2 regions of the Pseudoalteromonas sp. NJ631 genome follow, and region 1 is predicted to be linked to the other one. Evidence: predicted binding sites of a transcription regulator. Region 1 holds the regulator's gene; the other holds the start of a gene.

The links. Region 1 encodes MetJ, which represses methionine synthesis genes. Its sites were predicted from a motif close to TAGACGTCTAGACGTCTA; they were not measured.
Region 2: the regulator MetJ is predicted to act here: its motif matches at 4,139-4,156, upstream of metK (methionine adenosyltransferase).

What each region holds. Positions count from the first base shown of each region.
Region 1 is NZ_AKXJ01000003.1:418,592-426,468, reverse strand. It holds gene rpmE (50S ribosomal protein L31) at 1-172, shown strand, start outside; gene A587_RS0108695 (malic enzyme-like NAD(P)-binding protein) at 945-2,186, shown strand; gene metJ (met regulon transcriptional regulator MetJ) at 2,311-2,631, opposite strand; gene metB (cystathionine gamma-synthase) at 2,976-4,196, shown strand; gene metL (bifunctional aspartate kinase/homoserine dehydrogenase II) at 4,201-6,549, shown strand; gene A587_RS0108675 (penicillin-binding protein 1A) at 6,611-7,877, opposite strand, start outside.
Region 2 is NZ_AKXJ01000001.1:793,535-801,411, forward strand. It holds gene A587_RS0103750 (methyl-accepting chemotaxis protein) at 1-1,887, shown strand, start outside; gene tkt (transketolase) at 2,003-3,997, opposite strand; gene metK (methionine adenosyltransferase) at 4,258-5,409, shown strand; gene A587_RS0103765 (HDOD domain-containing protein) at 5,474-6,319, opposite strand; gene A587_RS0103770 (CYTH and CHAD domain-containing protein) at 6,430-7,877, opposite strand, start outside.

The DNA.
Region 1 (7,877 bases):
GTGCTCTTGCGGTAACAAGTTCGAAACTCGTTCAACGCTATGTAAAGATATTCACCTAGACGTATGTTCTGCATGTCACCCGTTCTACACTGGTAAGCAGAAGATCCTTGACACAGGTGGCCGTGTAGATCGCTTTAACAAGCGTTTCGGTGCACTTAGCAGCAAGAAGTAATCTTGTTGGTCTAGTCGAAAAAAGCACCTTAGGGTGCTTTTTTTGTGCCTGTTTGAAAATACCTTCCCGATTGATACATGCTATTCTGCATCAACAGACAAACCGTCAGTCATCACGCCTTCATTGTGTCTTTTATTCTTCTAAAATAGAAAACTTGCCAGTTTGGCAGCAAAACTTTACTGATCTCTTGGGTAGAGTAAAAACTCTATTTAGTAGATAAATACTGAACATTTACGAGCTTAAGTTGTGAAAATAATCAAAGCTCATATAGTAAATAGTATCAGCTATGAGCACTTTATATAAACTAAAGTCATTATTTTGCGACTAAATGCGGGTATCTTGACGTTAAAATTAGTTAAGTTTCAATTTTCTTATTGTTTTTATAGTTAGTGTACATCTGTGCTAATTTTCTACATTTTGTGCTGGTTTTAGCGTCTTGTTTTTTAAGTTTTAGTCACATTATTTGTGAAATATTTCTTAAAATTGAGCTTATCTTCTCGGAAAAGTATAGAAAATACCGTGCTAGTGGATAGACCTGATTTTACTTGAATAATGAGCAAAACTCGGTATTGTGTGAATACGGTCGATTAACTATATGTCCTATTGACATACCGCGACAGCAAAGCACAAACGCTTGTTGAGTGGTTAAATGTCGTCGCTCATATAGTTAATCGCACTGTGTGTTGCTGTAACCAGCATGATAGGTTGCCAACATTCAGAATGCGAACGTTTACCACACTCTCACATTAACTTCGTAGGAAAATATCGCGCCATGACAGATTTTCGTCAACAAGCTCTAGATTATCACGAGAAGCCCGTTCCAGGTAAAATCAGTGTTGAACTCACTAAACCTGCCGAGACCGTAAAAGACTTAGCACTTGCATATAGCCCAGGTGTTGCAGAGCCAGTACGTGAAATCGCGGCTGATCCGGCGAATGCATACCGTTACACGGGTAAAGGAAATATGGTTGCGGTGATCAGTAATGGTACGGCAATTCTTGGCTTGGGTAATTTAGGTCCTTTGGCGTCAAAGCCTGTTATGGAAGGTAAGGCGCTATTATTTAAGCGTTTTGCGGGTCTTGATTCAATCGATATCGAAGTTAAGCACAACACCACCGAAGACTTCATCAATACGGTGGCAAATATCGCAGACACATTTGGCGGTATTAACCTTGAAGATATTAAAGCGCCAGAGTGCTTTGAAATTGAGCGCGCGCTAATCGAACGTTGTGACGTTCCTGTATTCCATGATGATCAGCACGGCACCGCAATTGTAACCGCTGCGGGTATGCTGAATGCGTTGGAAATCCAAGGTAAAGATATTCATGATGCGATTATTGTGTGTCTTGGCGCGGGTGCAGCCGCTATCGCTTGTATGGAATTACTGATCAAGTGTGGTGCTCAACGAGAACACATCTATATGCTGGACAGAAAAGGCGTGATCCATACTCGTCGTGATGACCTAAATGAATATAAAGAGTTGTTTGCAAACAACACGGATAAGCGTACGTTACAAGACGTGATTGCGGATGCGGACGTATTTGTTGGTGTTTCTGGCCCAGACTTACTTTCTGCTGAAGATCTAAAGTTAATGGCTGACAAGCCAGTGGTATTCGCTTGTTCTAACCCAGACCCAGAGATCAGTCCTGAAGTTGCACACGGTGCACGTAATGATTTGATCATGGCGACTGGTCGCTCGGATTATCCAAACCAAGTAAATAACGTGTTGTGTTTCCCGTTTATCTTCCGTGGTGCGCTTGATGTACGTGCAACTGCTATCAATGACGAGATGAAGATTGCAGCAGTTGAAGCAATTAGAACGATTGCGAAAGAACCTGTGCCAGCTGAAGTGTTAAAAGCGGCTGATGTGGATAATCTTGAATTTGGTCCTGAGTATATTATTCCAAAACCAATGGATCCGCGTTTGTTACCTCGTATCGCAAAAGCAGTAGCGGTAGCTGCAATTGAATCAGGTGTAGCACAAATCGATATGCCAGCTGGATATATGGGATAATACCATTGGTATTATCCAAATAAAAAAGCCTCGATTGAGGCTTTCTCTGTGGACATACAGACACAAAAAAAGCCTCGATTGAGGCTTTTTTTGTGTCTGTATGTCCACAGAGAAAGAGTAGTTATCACTCTTCGTTTATTTCAGGGATCTCCAAACCGCGCTCTTCCATTATTTGTCTTACTTCTAACGGAATACGCTCTGGATTATCTTTTCTCAAGTCTTCATCGCTCGGCAGTGGCTGACCTGTGAAGGCATGTAGAAACGCCTCACATAAAAGCTCACTGTTCGTGGCATGACGTAAATTATTCACTTGGCGACGTGTACGCTCATCAGTTAGCACTTTGAGTACATTCAGAGGTATGCTCACCGTGATCTTTTTTACTTGCTCTGCTTTCTTACCGTGTTCTGCATATGGGTGAATATACTCACCGTTCCATTTTGCCATAATTGTGTACTTGCCTCAGTTACATCAATGCCAATATGACTGGGTTCTGGTCTACATTATTCACCAACCGCATGAATATAGGGATAACCTTACGAATTAAAGATAAATCCCAAACTCAAATAGATGAATAAACTAATCCGCTATAGCGAGATAGAAGAATCTCTGCCATAGTTTTCAATAACTCAGTCGTATTAGCAACGCCTAGAGTGGCGAAATTTTATCGGTTTAAAAAAGATAGTCAAATACTAGTTATTTAGCCATTTAGCAGTATAAATGTTTTGACTTCTAGTTTCTGTTGCTCTAACCTTTTAGACGTCTAAACATCCAACTATCTAGGTGACCTTATGAGTCAAGTTAACAAATCGACGATTGCAGTGCGTCACGGTATAGAAGCTGATAAAGCACATGGGGCAGTAGTGCCACCGCTTTACCTTTCTACCACCTATTCTTTTGCCGATTTTGATACCAAACGCGACTACGATTATGGCCGCAGTGGTAACTTTAATCGTGATGTGCTTGCACAGGCACTGACTGAACTTGAAGGTGGTGCTCGTGGCATTATTACCGCCACTGGCATGGCTGCTGTTCACCTAGTAACTCAGCTACTTAACCATGACGATACGCTGGTTATTCCACATGACTGTTACGGTGGTAGCTATCGCTTGTTTACATCGCTTGCTAAGCGTGGACTGCTCAAATTAGCCGTGTTGGATCTCACGCAACCTGAAAGTCTTGCACAGCTGCAGCAGATCAAACCTAAATTAGTTTGGATTGAAACACCAAGTAACCCAATATTAAGGCTAACGGATATAGAAGCTGTCGTAAATGCAGCACGCGCTGTGGGGGCTTTGGTCGCCGCCGACAATACCTTCTTGTCTCCTGCACTACAAAACCCCATTGCCTTTGGCGTAGACGTAGTCGTGCATTCAACTACTAAATATATCAATGGCCATTCTGATGTCGTGGGGGGCGCGGTGATCGCGCGTACGCAGGAGTTGGGTGATGAGTTAGCTTGGTGGGCGAATAATATCGGTATTACCGGCGCGCCTTTTGATAGTTATCTTACTTTACGTGGACTGCGCACCTTAAACGTGCGTTTACGCCAGCATCAAGAAAATGCCCAGCTGATTGCGGAGTATTTAGAAAAGTCCCCGTATGTTAGCCAAGTTTATTACCCAGGCCTTGAGTCGCATCCTCAACACGAACTTGCGAAAAAACAACAACTCGGTTTTGGTGGTATGGTGAGCTTTGATATCAAAGGCGATCTGCAAACTTCAGCGAAGTTTTTAACGTCTCTAACGCATTTTTCATTGGCAGAATCTTTAGGTGGGGTTGAGAGTCTTATTTGCCATCCAGCGACGATGACACACGCAGGTATGGATCCGCAAGCACGTTTAGAAGCGGGAGTGGGCGACACGTTAATTCGTATTTCTGTGGGCATTGAAGATGCACAGGATCTCATTGCAGATCTGGAATCGGGATTTGCATGTATTGATGAAAGTCAGGCGAGTGATGATGCTAAGTCATTCAAGTTAACGCCTGCACATACAGTAGCGTTGTGGTGAGTAAATGGCAAAAGTAGTACATAAGTTTGGTGGTTCGAGTTTAAGCTCGCCAGAGCGTTATCAGGCGGTTGCCAAGATAGTGTTAGAGCAATGTCAACTAGGTGACAGTGTTGTGGTTTCTGCTGCAGGAAAAACAACGAATACTCTAGTGAAGTTATGGCAAAGCTTTGAGCAGCAAGATGTTCGTGCATTCAACGATGTTTTATTACAAGTTGAAAATCATCAACGAGAATTAATTGATGCTCTGTTTGTAGGTGAACAACACAGTGTGTTACTCAAACAGCTCGTCAATGAGCTGCAGGCAATCGCTTTAGGGCGAGAAGAGCATCAACTTCACTACGCGAGTTTACTTGCACATGGAGAGCTATGGTCGGCTCGTATATTAGCAAACTACCTAAACTCTCAAGGTATTGAAGCCAAAGCTATCGACGCTCGTACGTTATTTGTACAACAGGATGGGGTGTTACTACACGCCCATAATAAAGAAGCGTGCTATCGCGCAATTGATGACCACGCTATCTATATCGTTACTGGTTTTATTGCCGCAAATGCACAAGGTGAAACGGTGACTTTAGGTCGAAATGGCAGTGACTATAGCGCAACTTTGTTGGCAAGTTATCTTGATGCGGCTCAAGTATCAATTTGGACGGATACAACTGGCGTATTCAGTACGGATCCACGTAAAGTCGCCAATGCTATAAAATACACTAAGGTATGTCGTGGCCAAGCTGAATTACTCGCACGATTAGGTAATCCGGTACTGCATGCAAAAACGCTGTCTCCACTTAAAGATACCGATATAAAACTACAAGTTCGTAGCAGCTTTGATGCCGATGCACTTGGCACTGAGATAGTAAAGGCAGGCTATAGCAAAGAGAAGCGCTTTATTACCACTTTTGGACAACTTGACCTGTTACGCGTTGAGCAGCTAAAAAGTGGTGAAGTGAAACAGCTAAGCCAGCTTATCCAGCATAGCATTCATCATTTTGTTAAAGGTGGAGAGGCACACTTATTGGTGCCATCTGAATTTAGCCATGTTGTGATCAAAGCGCTAGATTCACGAGCCAATATTATTGAGTCGCAAGTTCAAGGCTTTGCTATTGTTGCACCAAGTCAGGATGTTGCTGGGTTACATCAGCAAGCTCTGGAATTATTGGATGAACATGCGATTGTCACCCGTTTTGTGCTGCAAGAGCGTCATTACAGCTTAGTGTTAAGCGATCAAGCAATTGATAGCGACCTACTTGCCATATTGCACGAACGTTTGGTCAATAAAGGCAGAGAGCTTGCTGTGATTGTGGCTGGTGTTGGCAATGTGGGTGAAGTGTTTATCGAACAATGCAAAAACCAAGTCGCTAAGCTGAGTGAGCACTTTGACCTTAAGTTGGTTGGCTTACTGCGTTCTAAGCAAATGTTGTTCTGTCCAAGCGGGTTGAACTTAGCATCGTGGCAACAGCAATGGCAAAATGAGGCCATCGAATACAATGAAGCCGAGCTATTCACTCGTATTAAAGAGCTAGATTACGAGCATAAAGTGGTGGTCGATATTACTGCGAGCGAGCGTTTCAGTGAGTTGTATCCACAGTTTGTTGAACATGACTGCCATTTGATCAGCGCTAATAAATATGCCGGCACGGCACAACAAGGTTGGTACTCAATGCTGCGTCAGCAGTTGCAAGAGCGTAACCTGTTATGGCGTTACAACACCAGTGTTGGCGCAGGTCTTCCCATTAACTTTGCATTGGCTGATCTGCAAAATAGTGGCGATGAAGTGGTGAGAATTGAAGGTGTCTTTTCTGGCACTTTATCTTGGCTTTGTAGTCGCTATGATGGTTCTGAAGCATTTTCTGAGCTAGTGCTTGGGGCGCAAGAACTTGGTTTTACCGAGCCTGATCCGCGAGAAGACCTATCTGGCCGAGATATGCAGCGTAAGCTTTTGATCTTAGCACGAGAGTTAGGCATTGAACTTGAGCTTGACGATATTGAATTAGAGGCGTTAATGCCTGAGTCCTTGAGTGTGGGGTCATGGCAAACGTTTTTAGAAAATCGCCAGCAACTCGATGACTTTTATGCGACACACTATGCAAAGGCCACAGCGAATGACGCTGCGCTTCGCTATACTGGTGCGCTTGAAATTGCAAGCAATGGCAAAGTGTCTGCAAAAGTAGGCATTGCACAGGTACCAAACGGCTCGGCAATCGCGAATTTAACACCGGGTGATAATATTTTTGTGATCCACACTAAATGGTATGAACAAAACCCACTGGTGATCCAAGGCCCCGGAGCAGGCAAAGAAGTGACAGCCGCGGGAATACATTCCGATTTATTCTGGTTGACGCAAAATCTAAAATAACGCTATTAAGAAAATAGATATAATACAAAAATGCCGATACATCTGTATCGGCATTTCTATTTTAGAATAACTCTTCGTGAGTGGGTAGCGGGGCGGTATCGTCAAACGGTGTGCTGCTATCCGTATCTAATACGTATTTGGTTGGGGCCGTACCTTGTTCGAAATACTCAAACCGAGATGTGTAATCGTTCTTACGAGACAACAGCCCTGTCTTTAAATCAATCCGAGTTGAGATAAGTCCTGGAGGTGGCTCTATCGGGGCCAAAGGCTCATCTTTAAGTGCCTCACGCATAAAGTCTATCCAAGCAGGTTGTGCTGAAATCGCACCTGCTTCTGCGCCAACAAGTTGGTTATCACCAAGGTTAGCGTTGTAGGCCGCACGACCCAAGGATTTACTCGCATCGTCAAAGCCAACCCAAACTGTGGTGAGGACATTACGGTTAAAGCCCGTAAACCAAGTATCTACCGAGTCATTGGTGGTACCCGTTTTTCCAGCAAGATCACGACGTTTTAACCATTGACCACGCCAGCCTGTGCCGCTCCAGCCCGTGTCATGTTTCCAGCTACCGCCACCCCAGATTGCACTATGAAGTGCATCAGCAATCAGAAATGCGTTTTGCTCCGAAATCACTTGCGGTGCACAGCGCTCAGGTTGTTCTTCCAGCTGCTGTTCGTCGCAGACCAATAATGGCTCTGCCGAACCCAGCTCAGTGCCGAATGAGTCGGTAATTTTATCGATAAAGTACGGCTCAATCAGGTGACCGCCGTTGGCAAAAGTGGCCATGCCGCGCGCCATTTCAATAGGAGTCAGTGCAGCACTACCAAGCGCCAATGACTCACTGCGATTAATATCTGCGTCTTGAAAACCAAATTTAAGCAAGTGATCCGCAGCCTTATTTATGCCAACGCCTTTGATCAAACGAACAGATACCACGTTTTTCGATTGTGCAAGCGCTCGGCGAATACGAATTGGGCCGTTATACACTTCAGGGCTATTTTTTGGACGCCAAGCCACGCCAACGCTTCTGTCCCAATGATTAATCGGGGCATCATTAAGGATGGTGGCTAGGGTATAGCCATTTTCTAATGCGGATGAATAAATAAAGGGTTTGATGTTTGAACCCACTTGACGCTTAGCTTGGGTAGCACGATTGTATTGGCTAAGCTCAAAGCTATAGCCACCCACAATCGCCTTTACACGCCCATCCTGCGGATCGAGTGAGACAAGAGCACTGGATGCCTGCGGTAACTGACTTAACGTCCAGTCGCCGTCTTGTTTGCGGACAAACACTTGCATGCCCGGCGCGAGGATATCTGCGGTTGTTTTT
Region 2 (7,877 bases), on a different contig from region 1:
CTCTCTTTACCAGCACTCTCTAAAAGCTCTGCTCTACAAGTAGAGTTCACTTTAATGAGCAAAATGGCTCAGGGAAGTTTTTATGCACGTTCGGAGACTGAACTAGCGACGCTAAAACAGCAATTTGCAGAGCGCCAGAAGATCTTTGACAAAACCTATTCAGAGCTGCAGCAGGTCGTTGCCGCTAATAATAAATTGTCCTCAAGCAGTCGTGATGTTGGCAAAAGTTATGATGCGTTCGTAAAAGCCATGAACAGCTTGGTAAACGAGAAAACAACTGAGCTTTCGTTACGGGACAAATTAAAAGAGCAGTTATCAACTATTGATGTTGCCGCAGAAGATGCGACGATGGTGACGGTTGATATCATTGATTTGGATGGCTTAGAAGATGCTGACAAACGCGCTTTTCAAGCTGCAAATAACTTAGAAAATAACTTTTCTTCTGTTGTGACTAGCGCCAACGATATTGTTACTGTTGAAGACATCAATACATTGGAAATTGTAAGTAGAGATCAAAGCTATCTCGTTGAAGAGCTAGGTCGTAATATTGATTTAATGCGTGGCCCCGTTAGCGCGCTTGATAGCAGTTTGTTTGCTGATCTCGAAGGCTATTACACTAATTTAAAAGGTGCAGTTACCGGCAGCAACAGCATCGCGGAAAATCAAAAACGCTTGATCAACGCATTAGCTGAAACGCGTAAGGAATTATCCGACGCCGAGAAAACCACAAAAGCCGCTCTGTCTCAGCTAGATGACTTACTCTCCGAAGCAAGCCAAGTCGCCTTTAACTTACAACAAGGTGTACGTGCCGATGTAGGCACAGCAAACCTATGGACTTGGATTGGAATGATAGTAGCAACGCTAATGGCAGTCGGCGTAGCTTACATTACCGTTAGCCGAATCACAAAACCACTATCGGAAGTAAACCGAGTTTTAAACATTGTCGCCAGTGGTGATATGACACAGCGCTTAGATGACACGGCAAAAGATGAATTTGGTGAATTATCTAGAAGCTGTAACACCCTAATCTCTAGCTTACGTGAACTTATCACTGGCATTATTTCTCGTTCGACACAGCTTGCTGCAGCGTCCGAAGAAACATCGACTATCACTACAGAATCCAGCCAAGCAATTAAGAATCAGCAGGCACAAGTAGAGCAAGCAGCTACCGCTACAACTGAGATGAGTAGCACCTCTCACGGTGTTAGTAACAGCGCGCATCAAGCATTACAAGAAATTAAAAATGCTGATAAAGAAGCGGAGCGTGTTAAAGGTATTTCACATGAGAACAAACACACTATTGAGCAACTCGCAAGGGAAGTGGATGAAGCCTCTCGCGTGATTAACAAACTGCACCAAGACAGCGCGTCGATAGGCAGTATTTTGGATGTTATCCGTGGCATTGCTGAGCAAACTAACCTCCTTGCACTAAACGCTGCAATCGAAGCCGCGCGTGCTGGTGAACAGGGTCGTGGCTTCGCGGTAGTGGCAGACGAAGTGCGCTCGCTTGCAAGTAAGACTCAAGAGTCAACTCAAGAAATTCAAGCAATGATTGAATCCTTACAAGCCGGTGCCGAAGAAGCGGTAGGCGCGATGTCGAAAGGCAAACAGCAGGCGGAGTCGTGCGTAACTCAGAGCGACCTTGCTAACGAAGCGCTAAACTCTATCACTGCAGCTGTTTCTCAGGCTCATGATGTGAGTGAAGAGATTGCAAACGCGGCGAATGAGCAACAGCAGGTGGCACAGGAAATTAGTGAACGTTTAGAATCGATTGTAACAATCGCAGAGCAGACGGCTGAAGGCGCAAGCCAAACTTCAATCTCTAGTTCTGAGGTTGCTAAACTCGCCGAAGAGTTACGCTTATCGGTAGAACAGTTTAAGGTTTAGCTATCTAACCTGAGCTTTGAGCAGGAAACAGTCTCAAAGCTCTAGGTGGTTTAGCAAAACCGCTAAGCATAAAAAAACCCATGCATGGCATGGGTTTTTTGTTTCTTTTCTTTGATTATGCAAACAATGCGTTTGCCTTCTCAACGATGTTTTCTACCGTAAAGCCAAATAGCTTGAATAGCTCATCAGCAGGCGCTGACTCACCAAACGTTGTCATACCAACGATAGCACCATTTAGGCCTACATATTTGTACCAGAAGTCCTCAATACCCGCTTCGATAGCGACGCGACGCGTTACTGAGCTTGGTAGTACGCTTTCTTTGTATGCTGGAGATTGCGCATCAAAAATGTCCGTTGAAGGCATAGACACAACACGTACCTTTTTACCTTCTGCACGAAGCTTATCCGCAGACTCCACCGCAAGTTGCACTTCAGAACCGGTTGCAATAAGGATGATTTCAGGCTCACCATCACAAGATAGTACATAACCACCTTGCTTAATCGCTGCAACTTGCTCAGCGGTACGTGGCTGCTGCGCAAGACCTTGACGGGTAAATACCAGTGCAGATGGGCCATCAGCGCGTTCAACCGCTTGCTGCCAAGCAACTGCTGACTCAACTTGGTCACATGGACGCCAGCTCGCTAGGTTTGGCGTAGTCCGTAAGTTCGCCATTTGTTCTACTGGCTGGTGTGTTGGACCATCTTCACCAAGACCGATTGAATCATGGGTATACACAAAGATGCTTCTTTGCTTCATCAATGCAGCCATACGTACGGCATTACGCGCATATTCCATAAACATCAGGAATGTCGCACCGTAAGGGATAAAGCCTCTGTGCAGTGCAATACCGTTCATGATGGCAGACATACCAAATTCACGCACACCGTAGAAAATATAGTTACCCGCAGCATCTTCTGCCGTTAAGCCTTTAGATTGATCCCAAAGTGTTAAGTTAGAACCCGCAAGGTCAGCAGAGCCACCCATAAACTCAGGTAGAATTGGACCAAAAGCATTCAATGCATTTTGTGATGCTTTACGAGTTGCAGGGTTTGCAGGATTCGCTTGAAGCTCTGCGATATACGCTTCTGTTTTCTCTGACCAGTCTGCTGGAAGCTCGCCTTTCATGCGACGCTCAAATTCAGCAGCAAGCTCAGGGTAATGCATTTGGTATTCAGTGAACTTAATCAACCAGTCACTCTGTTGATTTTGACCACGCGCTGTTGCGTCCCATTTTGCGTACACATCTTCTGGTACTTCAAATGCGCCGTGTTCCCAACCAAGGAATTCACGTGCTGCTTTGATTTCATCATCACCTAGCGGTGCACCGTGACAATCATGGCTACCTGATTTGTTTGGTGAACCATAACCGATAACCGTTTTACAACAAATAAGAGTTGGCTTACCAGACTCTGCTTGCGCCGCTTCGATAGCGGCTTTAATCGCATCGCTATCGTGGCCATCAACACCGGCGATAACATGCCAACCATAAGACTCAAAGCGTTTAGGTGTATCGTCGCTAAACCAACCTTCAACTTCACCGTCGATTGAAATACCGTTGTCATCCCAAAACGCAATCAGTTTGCCAAGACCAAGAGTACCCGCTAGTGAACAAGCTTCGTGTGAGATACCTTCCATCAAACAACCATCACCTAAGAATGCATAGGTATAGTGATTAACGATGTCGTAATCTTCACGGTTAAACTGTGCAGCCAATGCTTTTTCAGCAATCGCCATACCTACCGCATTAGTAATACCCTGACCTAATGGGCCAGTGGTAGTTTCAATACCTGGTGCGTAACCATATTCTGGGTGGCCTGGTGTTTTTGAGTGTAGCTGACGGAAGTTTTTGATGTCATCAATTGATAAGTCATAACCCGACAAATGTAACAATGAATAAATTAACATCGAGCCGTGACCGTTTGATAATACGAAGCGATCTCTGTCGAACCACTCAGGATTACTTGGGTTGTGCTTTAAAAAATCGCGCCAAAGTACTTCTGCGATGTCCGCCATGCCCATAGGGGCTCCTGGGTGGCCAGACTTGGCCTTTTGTACAGCGTCCATGGAAAGAACGCGAATTGCATTAGCAAGTTCTTTGCGAGATGGCATGAATTCTCCTACCTTTAAATGTGTTTCGCGGGGGTTTGAGCCCATTCTTACTTATTTATATGGCTAACTGCAACGGCAAAGGCCATAAAAAAACGGGTACAGACGGACTTTTTCCGACCATTAAAAAAGTTTGCACAATTTTGGACGTCTAGGCGTAAAATAACTAGTCAATGCCTAGGTTTTTTGGTTAGAATACGCCCCTTAATTTTTCGCGCTGTCCCTGATGTTTGTGAAGCGCAATATTTGTGAGCATAAATACAATGGCTAAACATTTATTTACTTCTGAATCTGTTTCTGAGGGCCATCCAGATAAAATTGCCGATCAGATCTCTGATGCGGTTCTAGATGCCATCCTTGAGCAAGATCCAAAAGCACGTGTTGCGTGTGAAACTTACGTTAAAACCGGTATGGTTATGGTTGGTGGTGAAATCACAACTAGCGCTTGGGTTGATATCGAGGAATTAACTCGTAAGACCGTGCGTGAAATTGGTTACACACACTCTGACATGGGCTTTGACGCTGATTCATGTGCAATCCTTAACACCATTGGTAAGCAATCACCTGATATCAACCAAGGTGTTGATCGTTCTCGTCCAGAAGAACAAGGTGCTGGTGACCAAGGTCTAATGTTTGGTTACGCGTGTAACGAAACTGACGTACTTATGCCTGCGCCTATCACTTACTCACACCGTCTAGTTCAGCGACAAGCGCAAGTTCGTAAAGACGGTACGCTACCTTGGTTACGTCCAGACGCTAAGTCTCAGGTAACATTCGCGTACGAAAACGGTAAAGCAGTAGGTATCGACGCAGTCGTATTATCTACGCAGCACTGTGATTCTGTATCACAAGCTGACCTTGTAGAAGCTGTGATGGAAACTATCATTAAGCCTACATTACCTGCAGAGCTTATCACTGAAGCAACTAAGTTCTTCATCAACCCAACTGGCCGTTTCGTTATCGGTGGTCCTATGGGTGACTGTGGTCTAACTGGTCGTAAAATCATCGTAGATACATACGGCGGTATGGCTCGTCACGGTGGTGGTGCGTTCTCTGGTAAAGATCCATCAAAAGTTGACCGTTCTGCGGCTTACGCAGCACGTTACGTTGCAAAGAACATTGTTGCAGCTGGCCTTGCTGACAAGTGTGAGATCCAAGTGTCTTACGCAATCGGTGTTGCTGAGCCAACTTCTATCAGCGTAGAAACTTTCGGTACAGCTAAGCTTGATGAGTCGCGTTTAATCGAACTTATCCGCGCGCACTTCGACTTACGTCCTTACGGTCTAATCACTATGCTAGACCTTGAGCGTCCAATTTATCAGCCTACTGCTGCTTACGGCCACTTTGGTCGTGAAGAGTTCCCTTGGGAAGCAACTGATAAAGCTGACGCACTACGTGCAGCTGCAGGCCTATAATCCCCTGCGGCAAAAAGTAAAAAAGGCGCCAAATGCGCCTTTTTTAATGCCCGTAAATAATCCCCTACCCAATAAATACTTCGTCGACATCATCTTTTAAGTTTTGATACTCATCTTCATGTAGATTTAGCTCAATCATCACCTTATCTTTAAATAGGTACCAATCCGCTGCGCTTCTAAAGTGTTTTGCTTCGAAACAGAGGTTTTCAGCCAGTTTAAGTGCCGCAAAGGTTTGCACATGTTGTGCATTTTTTTGCTCTTCAAGATAGCTAACGTCATGGTGGCGTAAAATCATCTGGCATATTTCTTTGGGTAAGTGCCAAGACGTCGCAAGGAAGTAGCCTATCACAGTGTGAGGCACTGGATACTTTTGCTGCTCATAGTAAATCAGTGTTTGCTCAGGCCGCTCTATAGACTGTTTTATTACCTCAGCGTAGTCAGGATATTTTACGGCCATTGCAGGGATCCCGGCATCGTGAAACAGACCCAGCAGCTGCAAATTCTCCATCGGTAATGATGCCTTTAAATGATGTCCAACCACCATTGCTGCTTTTGAAATATCCGCAGCGTTATCCCAAAACTGCTGCAGTGAAATACAGCACTTTGACTGCTCAAACGCATTTTTAAGCAAATACCCTGTCACTAGCTGCGTAATACAGGTAACGCCCAAAAACATCACTGCTTGTTTTATATCTGTGATCGTACGGGCAAGACCATAAGCCGGTGAATTAATTACCTTTAATACCGCAGCTGATGCACCAACATCTGCCGCAATAATATCCGCCACGGTAAATAACTCAGGCTCCGGTTGTGATAATTCATTTTGTAAGGCTTGTAATATTTCAGGCTTAGCAGGTAAGTTAAATCCGCCGCGCAAATCATTCAGCACTTTATCGTCTATATCGATCATTGGGCTACCTCAGAATTGATACACCCAAGTTTAGTTCATCGCCTGATATTTGCAGTATTGATTGTTATGAAGTGGTACAAAAAAGCGGGATAAAACCCCGCTTAATTTGGTTAAAACCAATATGGCTCGCTATGCATGGAAGATTGTCGACTTTGCTCCATAGCACTTATCAAAAAGTCAGATTTTTGCTTGAGCCATGCCTGCACTTCTTGCAGTTCATCTGCGTTTTGGCTTTGGCAAAGCTGATATAGATACGCCAGTGTTTCTAGCTCATAAATACCATAAACGATATCAATCCAAGGCGTTCTAAACGCTTTGCGTGCTTCTTTATCGTAAAGCTTGCCCAGACAGTTACCGCTTAGTAGTGTGTTTTCTAGCTTTATTCTCACATGTAGATAATCTCTTTCAGAAAGCGATTTATCCTGTGGAAGCAAGTTTTTCAGCTCTTGCCAGTCTTTATCAAATAATTGGCTTGCGATTTCTGTGACCGGTAGCTCTGCTGCACTCAACGCTTTTTGATCCCAGTTTTTACGCCACGCTCTATCAACAAGCCAGCGAGTAAGTGAAAGGATCAAACGGTTATAACGGGTACAATGAAATAAATCTTCAATGTCCGTTGGTGTCGGCTGAACATCTTGCAAATCGGTAATGACCTGCGCCAATTCAGGAAACTGATTAAGTTTCTTATAATAAGCATGGCGCTTTGAGGTATAGGTTTTTAAATGAATTGCATTTTCGACCCAAGCAAGTTCTGACAACAACCATTTTAACTCATTGCGAATACTCTCAGTCGAGCTTTTATCAACGATGTCATCGAACAACCAAAACGCGTGGCGGATAAGCGAAACTCCATCAATAACTCGTTTTAATGTCTTGAGACTTGGTTTATTAAAATAGCACTGCTCATGTTTTTGGACGAACTGAATACCATAACTGACTGTCGCAATTAGCGCTTGTTCTTGCGTTACCTGAGACTTGAGCGGTACAAACCCTATAAACTTATTTGGTTTTAGAGGTTTATCATCGGCAATTCGATATCCTCTGGCGGCCTTTGAGTATAGTCCCAAGCGCATACCAGCTTGTTTAATTAGGTGATCGGCTAATAAGAAAAGATCTTCTTTGTTTCCCTCAATCAACTCTATTTCAAGCTCATTGATTGGCTCCATCTTCCCTTGTGCCGATATTTCCCCTTTATCCAACACGACTTCGATTTTGGTTCCTGAATCCGTTTCGATTAACCAAGTACGACGAATAAAATTCGTACTGAAGATCGGGAATATGTTTTCTGCAATAGACTCAAGTTGCATACCGTGAGGCCAAATATTCGCGTCAAACGCTAACAAGTCAGGACGTCCTGACTGAATAGGTAAATTGTACTCAGGTCGTTGATGTAACCCTCCTACAACTTCTCCCGCAAGCTTAATCGTTTGCTCGCATTCATCATTGCAACAACGCGTTCTTAGACCGATATCTAGCGCACGCAATTCACGATTTGGCGTGTCAAAGTAGGCGTTAGTTAAGTTTTTAGCAGGCTTGTTAGTGACCGTTTTTGCAAACT